2 regions of the Micromonospora sp. CPCC 206060 genome follow, and region 2 is predicted to be linked to the other one. Evidence: riboswitches for the same ligand, from Rfam matches in the RefSeq annotation. Region 2 holds a riboswitch; the other holds the start of a gene.
The links. A riboswitch is a leader RNA that binds a small molecule or an ion and turns the genes downstream of it on or off. The one in region 2 is predicted to bind cobalamin.
Positions count from the first base shown of each region.

Region 1: it holds a riboswitch for cobalamin, as region 2 does, so the genes downstream of both, V6U90_RS05100 (ribonucleoside-diphosphate reductase subunit alpha) here and V6U90_RS20150 (peptidase) in region 2, are expected to answer to the same signal.

Region 1 covers NZ_JBAKHU010000003.1:217,545-221,087, reverse strand. Annotated here, with positions in the region: gene V6U90_RS05100 (ribonucleoside-diphosphate reductase subunit alpha) at 1-2,140, opposite strand, end outside; cobalamin riboswitch at 2,313-2,492, opposite strand; gene V6U90_RS05095 (Rieske (2Fe-2S) protein) at 2,833-3,543, shown strand, end outside.
Region 2 covers NZ_JBAKHU010000033.1:2,909-6,451, reverse strand. Annotated here, with positions in the region: gene V6U90_RS20160 (prenyltransferase/squalene oxidase repeat-containing protein) at 1-421, opposite strand, end outside; gene V6U90_RS20155 (hypothetical protein) at 568-1,044, opposite strand; gene V6U90_RS20150 (peptidase) at 1,113-2,168, opposite strand; cobalamin riboswitch at 2,270-2,395, opposite strand; gene V6U90_RS20145 (hypothetical protein) at 2,683-3,543, shown strand, end outside.

The DNA.
Region 1 (3,543 bases), on a different contig from region 2:
AGAGCTTGCCGATGGTCGGGGCGGCCTGGAACAGGTTCAGCGACTGGGACTGGTCGATGTACGGCGCCCGCGCGGCCGCTAGGTCGATCAGCGCCTTCTGCGGCAGCTCCCAGGCGGTACGGTAACGCGACTTCAACTCCTCCGGCAGGTCGAGCGCCTGCACCGACCCGTCGGCCCGCTTCAGCGCGTCCCGGGTCGCCGGGGTCCACCGGCCCAGCCGCTTCAGGTCGGCCACCAGGTGCCGGTTGACCTGGAGGAACTCCCCGGACAGCGTCTCCCGCTTGAACACGTTGGAGACCAGCGGCTCGACGCACTCCGAGCAGCCGGCGATGGCCGCGATGGTCGCGGTCGGGGCGATCGCCACCAGCAGCGAGTTACGCAGCCCGTGCCGGGCGATCTTGGCCCGTACCCCGGCCCAGGCGTCGGGACGGGTCGGCGCGGCGGTCGGCCAGTGGTCCACGTGCAGCACCCCGGCAGCGGCCCGGGTCAACGGGTACGCCGGGTGCGCGCCGCGTTCCGCAGCCAGGTCGGCCGAGGTGTCGTACGCGGCGAGCGCGATCTCCTCGGCGATCCGGGTGGACAGGGCCAGGGCCTCCGCCGAGTCGAACGGCAGCCGGAGCGCGGCGAACACGTCGGCCAGGCCCATCACGCCCAACCCGAGCGGTCGCCAGCGGCGGTGCGCGGCGGCGGCCTGTCCGGTCGGGAAGTAGTTCCGGTCGATGGCCCGGTCCAGCGCGGCCACCGCCACCCGGACCGTCTCCGCCAGCGCGGCGAAGTCGATCGCCCCGTCCACCAGGTGTGCGGCCAGGTTGACCGAGCCCAGGGTGCAGACCGCCGTCTCGCCGTCGCTGGTCACCTCCAGGATCTCGGTGCACAGGTTGGACAGGTGTACCGTGCCACCCCCGTTGCCGACCTGGTTGCAGGTGCGGTTCGCGGCGTCCCGGAAGGTCATCCAGCCGTTGCCGGTCTGCGCGAGGGTACGCATCATCCGGGCGTACAGGGTCCGGGCCGGCAGTACTCTCACGGCCCGGCCGGCCGCCTCGGCGGCCCGGTACGCGGCGTCGAACTCGTCACCCCAGAGGTCCACCAGTTCCGGTACGTCCTTCGGGTCGAACAGCGACCAGTCGGCGTCCGCCTCGACCCGGCGCATGAACTCGTCCGGTACCCAGTTGGCCAGGTTCAGGTTGTGGGTACGCCGGGCCTCGTCCCCGGTGTTGTCCTTGAGTTCCAGGAACTCCTCGACGTCCGCGTGCCAGGTGTCCAGGTAGACACAGGCCGCGCCCTTGCGCCGGCCGCCCTGGTTGACCGCCGCCACGCTCGCGTCCAGGGTGCGCAGCCAGGGCACGATGCCGTGCGAGTAGCCGTTGGTGCCCCGGATCAGCGAGCCCCGGGAGCGGACCCGGGACCAGGAGATGCCGATCCCACCGGCGTACTTGGAGAGCTTCGCGACCTGGGTGTAGCGCTCGTAGATGGACTCCAGTTCGTCCTGTGGCGAGTCGACCAGGAAGCAGGAGGAGAGCTGCTGGTGCCGGGTACCCGCGTTGAACAGGGTCGGTGAGCTGGGCAGGTAGGCCAGCCGGGACATCAGCCGGTAGAGCGCGGCGGCGTCGTCGACCGTGTCGGCGAGCCCGGTGGCCACCCGCAGCCAGAAGTGCTGCGGGGTCTCCAGGACTGCCCGGGTTTCCGGGTGGCGCAGCAGGTAGCGGTCGTACACGGTACGCAGGCCGAAGTACTCGAAACTGTCGTCGGCCGACGGGTCGATCAGGGCGTCGAGGGCGGTGGCGTGGGTGGCCACGAAGTCCGCGAAATCGGCGTCCAGCAGCCCGGCCCGGTGCGCCGCCACCACCGATCCGCTGAACGAGCCGATGCCCTGGCCGGTCACCTCGGTGCTGATCCGGTCGGCGAGCAGCCGGGCGGCGAGCCGGCTGTACTGCGGCTCCTCGCCGATCAGCCCGGCGGCGGCGGCGATGGCGAGCTGGAGCAACTCGTCCGCGTCGGCGGCCGTGGTCCGCCCACTGCGGACCAGGTCGAGCAGCCGTTCCGGGTCGGTGTCCGGCAGGTTCCGCCGGTGCCGGTCCAACAGGTCGGGCAGTTCCCCGGTGTCGGATGGGGTCGAGGCGATGATGGCTGGTGCCGTCACGGGCGCTCCTGGTTCGTCGGGCCTGTTCGTCGGGTCGGACCGGAGGGACTCGCGAGGGCACGACGGCACGCCGGAGGGCCACCGGTCGGTGTGCCGGTGGTCTCCGTACGGCTCGACGGCCCTCCCACGAGGCCCCGAGGTGGTACGCGTGCCGGGTCGACACGCCCTACTGGTAGGTCTTCGGACTCGCGGGCAGGCGTACGGACGTACGCTCGCCTACTGGCCGTCGCTTCCCAGGCCCGGCCGGACCCAGTGCTCATGACGGCGGTCGTTCCCGCTCACCGCTGCGGGGCAGTCCCGGATTCGCACCGGGTTCCCTTACCTCGTCGACATCTGGCCGATGTCGACGCACGGCTACCGCCACCCGTGCCCGGGAGACGGTGAACCAGCAGTGCACCGATCCTAGATCTAGTGGCCCCATTTTGGTCAACACACCAGATGCTGTGCGGCGTGTCGTGCCTCGTGTGTCGATCATGGAGTTGTGGTGCCCGGGAAGGCCGCTATAAGGGGCGAAATCCCCACCACAAGTCCATGATCGGCGGGCGGGTGGTGACCGTCCGGTGGCCCGGCGGAACGGCTCCGTGCTGTGGATGAGCCGCATCTGTGTTCCGGGTCACCGGTGCCGCCGAACCGGCCGGCCACCATGCTCGCCGACACCGGTTTGCCGAAGCCGCCAGTGGGAAGTGGGAGGCATGCGTGCGCTGATGATGAGGCTTGAGCGGGCGGCCGGGCTGGACCGGTTCGGCGACCGGCTGCAGAATGCGGTCCAGTCGGTACTGCGCCCGCAGAAGGTGCGGGACACCCTGCACGGTGTCTGGCTCGGTCACCCCCTGCACCCGGCGCTGGTGCAGCTACCGATCGGTGCCTGGCTGAGCACCGCCGTACTCGACCTGATGCCCGGCCAGCGCCGGGCCGCGACGGTACTGGTCACGGTCGGTACCGCCAGCGCCCTGCCGGCGGCGGTCGCCGGTCTCAACGACTGGGCGGCACTCTCGCGGGAACAGCGGCGGGTCGGACTGGTGCACGCCATGTCCAACACCGTCGGACTGGCCTGCTACGCCGGATCGATCGCCGCCCGGCTGACCGGCCGGCACCGGCTCGGCCGGACCCTCGGCTGGTTCGGGCTGACCGCGGCGAGCACCGGCGCCTACATCGGTGGCCACCTGGCGTACAAGCAGGGTGCCCAGGTCAACCAGAGCGTCTCCGAACTGCACCGGATGGCCGACGGCTGGCATTCGGTGGCCGACCTGTCGACGGTACCCGAGCGGACCCTGCTCACTCGGGAGGTCCGAGACGTCTCGGTGATCCTCTACCGGCATGGCGACGAGGTCACCGTGATGCTGGAACGCTGCCCGCACCAGAGCGGACCGCTCGGCGAGGGAAAGGTCACCGAGGTCGACGGG
Region 2 (3,543 bases):
GCAGGTCGTGGCCGCCGAAGTCGGTGGGGTCGGCACCGGCCACGGCGGCGGCGGCGAAGAGCAGCTTCGCGGTCGCCCCACCGTCGGTGAAGCCGGGGATGCCGTAGTCGTCGTAGGTGGTGTAGGAGGTCACGTGCGCGGCCAGCTGCGCGGCGGCGGCCTGCCGGGTCTGCCCGGCCACGTCGGCGGCGGTCAGCGCGAGCAGGCCGTCGATGGTCAGTCCCCAGTCCTGCCCGCCGAACGGGCCGGGCAGCGCACCGTCGGCGAACTCGGCGGCGAGCCAGGTCGCCGCGGCCCGGGTGGCGTCGCCCGGGGCCGGGACGGCGGTGGACGGTGTCCCGGGTGCGGTGACGGCGAACGCGGTGAGCGCGGACGCGACCGTGACCCGGACGGCGAGGCGGGTCCGCCGGATGTCGGGCATGGAGGGTGCCTTTCGCAGGAGTTCGAGGAACCGCCGGACCACACACCCGGGGTGTTTGCGCTCCAGGTGTGTGGTCCGGCGGGTACGCCGGGCAGACGCGTCCCGGTGGGCGGAGCGGGTCGGCCCCACCCACCGGGACGCCCTGGTCAGGGTGCTGGGACGCTGGGCGGGCTGCCGGCGCCGAACGCCCAGCCCTCCACCGTGCCGGGTGCCGGGTTGTAGCTGCCGGCGCTCGCCGAGCTGTACGACCAGGCGCCGCCGGCCGGCGCGTGCCAGTAGGACCAGTAGGCGCTGGCCGGCGGGGTGTTGATGCACGCCTCGGTGGCGGCGGTGGGCAGCCCGTTGATCCGGCAGACGAAGGCCAGACCCCACCGTGCGGTACCGGTGACGGTGAACCCGGCGCCGGTCAGGGCGGCGAGCCCGGTGGCCGGGTCGCCCGGGGCGCAGGCGACCTGCACCCCGGCCCCGAGGGCGGTGAAGTCGACCACGACGGTGACCCCGGACGTGCCGGTGCAGGCGGCGGCCCGCGCGGCGGGCGGGGCCGGTTCGACGACCACCAGGCCGGCGGCGACGACGACTGCGGCGAGCAGGGCGGCCAGCCGCCGGATGACGGAGATGGACATCAGGGCTCCTCGGGACCGGGGTACGGGGGCTGCGGCCGGCTGGCGGGTCGGTTGTGCTTCCCGGGCCGTCACGGGCAGACCAGCTCGGGTTCGCCCGACGCAGCACCGGCGGCGGTCAGCTGCGCGTACCCGACCCCGGCCAGACCGAGGACGGCCTGGGCGGTGGCCCGGGTGGCGGTGGCCGGGTCGAAGGTGCCACCGTCGTAGTCGACCGCGCCCCGGTCAGCCGGCGCCCCGGTGCAGCAGACCTGGAGTCCGGCCAGGAATCCCCGGGCCCGCGCCCAGGCCAGCGTCCGGCCCCCTGCGGCGAGCGCCTGGGCCGCCAGCCCGGTGCTGTTGGCGTTGGCCACGCCGCCGGAGTTGCGGAACCCGCCGTCGGTGCCCTGCACCGAGACCAGCCAGCGCAGTCCGGCGGTGGCCTCGGTCGACCGGCCGGCGGCCCGCAGCGCCTGCACCGCCAGCGCGGTGGCGTCCACGTCGGAGGCACAGACCGGCTGCTCGGGGACCACCGGGAAGCCACCGTCGGCGCACCGGATGCCGGCCAGGTAACCGGCCGCGTCCGCCGGTACGCCCGACGTGGTACGGGCCAGCGTGAGCAGCGCGAAGGACTGGCTGAAGGTGTTGCTGTAGTCGCCCCACGCGGAGCGGTCGGTGAACCGGCCGGACGGGGCCTGGAGCCCGCGCAGCCGGGCGATCAGGTCGACGCCGCCGACCGCTGTCGGGTCCGCGCCACGTACCTGGACGGCGAGGGCGAGTTTCGCGGTCGCGCCCGCGTACGCCTCGGTCACCCCGTCACCGAGGTAGCCGTCCCGGACGTCCGGCCGGGAGACCCAGGCCAGGGCACGGGCGCCGGAGTCGTCGGCCACCCCGGCGGCGGCGAACGCGAGGACCGCGTCCAGGGTGAGCCCCTGATCCGGGTAGGCGACGCCGTCGAAGACGGCCTCGAAGCGTTCCCCGTCGACGAGTTGGCGGGCCAGCCAGCCGGCGGCGGCCGCCGGACGGTCGGCGGTGGTGGAGCTGGGGGTGTTGACCGGGGCGGCCACCGCGGGGCCGGTCAGGGTGAGTGCGGCGAGGACGCCGCAGAACAGGGTGAGCAGGCGGTGCCGGCTCAGGCGGACAACCATCAGGAGCGCCTTTCCGGCCCGGTGGTCGTCAGAACCGGGCCGGCCGCGCAGGTACGCACGGGTCGGCCGGGACTCCGACCCGTGGGCCACGACGGGTGAGGGAGCGGGTCACGCGTACGGCGGGTATTCGGGCTTGTCGTCGGATGCGGACATCTCGACGACCTACCGTTGCGGGCCAGCGCCGGGCTTCGACCGGACTTCCCCCACACGCACACGCGTCTATTCGGTTGTGCCGGCCAGTCTTGCCGTAGCGTCCACGTGCTGTCAACGCACGGTGGGTGTGGCATCGGCGACTCTCGTCCGGCGTACGGGCGGTCCGGCGGGGCTGGATCTGACCGGGCACCCGACCAACCCCCGAATGCAATTGACGGTGATTGATTCCTTCTGGCGTCATCTGACAACCACCCGAGGCACCGGCCGGTATTTCCCGCGCTACCCCGCGCTCTGTAGGGATATCCACCCGCCGACCCACCCGCCACAGCCGGGCCGGCAGTCCCCAGCAACGGGAGGAAACGTGTTCCGGAGTATCACCGGGCGACGCGCCCGCCGCTCCACACTGGCCCTGCTCACCGGCACGGCACTGGCGGCGCTGCTCTCCGTCAGCTCTGCCGGCGCCGCGCCGGTGCAGGACCGGTCCGAGGTCGGGGTCAACGCCCGCACCGACGTCTACATCAAGGACGTCAGCGCCGACCTCGGCTACCAGCCGCACAGCTACAACCCGCTCTGGGCGAGCCCGGACATCAAGGTCTGCCCGACCGCCGTCGAGTGCGCGGTGAGCCAGAACCCGCGGGTCGGGGTGACGAACTACCTCTTCGTCAAGCTCCGGAACGCCGGCCCGTACGGCACCGGTACCGACAACGGCACCCTCCGGGTCTACCGCACCACTCCGGGTGGCGGGGCCAACTGGCCGGGCGCCTGGACCCAGATCGGGGCGGTCAGCGTGCCGGTCTTCGCCGGGGTCACCACGGTCACCATCCCGTGGACCGGCGTCCCCGGCCCGGGTCACTTCTGCCTGCTGGCCCGGTGGGTCTCCCCCACCGATCCGATGACCTTCGAGGGCCCGAGCATCAGCGCCAACGTCCGCTACAACAACAACATCGCCTGGCGTAACGTCGACTCGGTCTATGTCTTCGTGGGTGGCCCGATCGTCTGGCGGCCGTTCGCCATCGGCAACCCGCTGACCACTGCGGCCCGCAGCAGCCTGACGTTCCGGCAGACCGGTACCGGTTTCCAGAACGCCGGTGGCCGGCTCGTGGTGGACCTCGGCCCGACCCTGACCGAACGCTGGCTGGCCGGCGGCGCGGTCGGCAAGAGCATCCGGCGGGTCAACCAGACCCAGATCGAGATCGTCGACCCGGCCACGGCCAGCATCGAC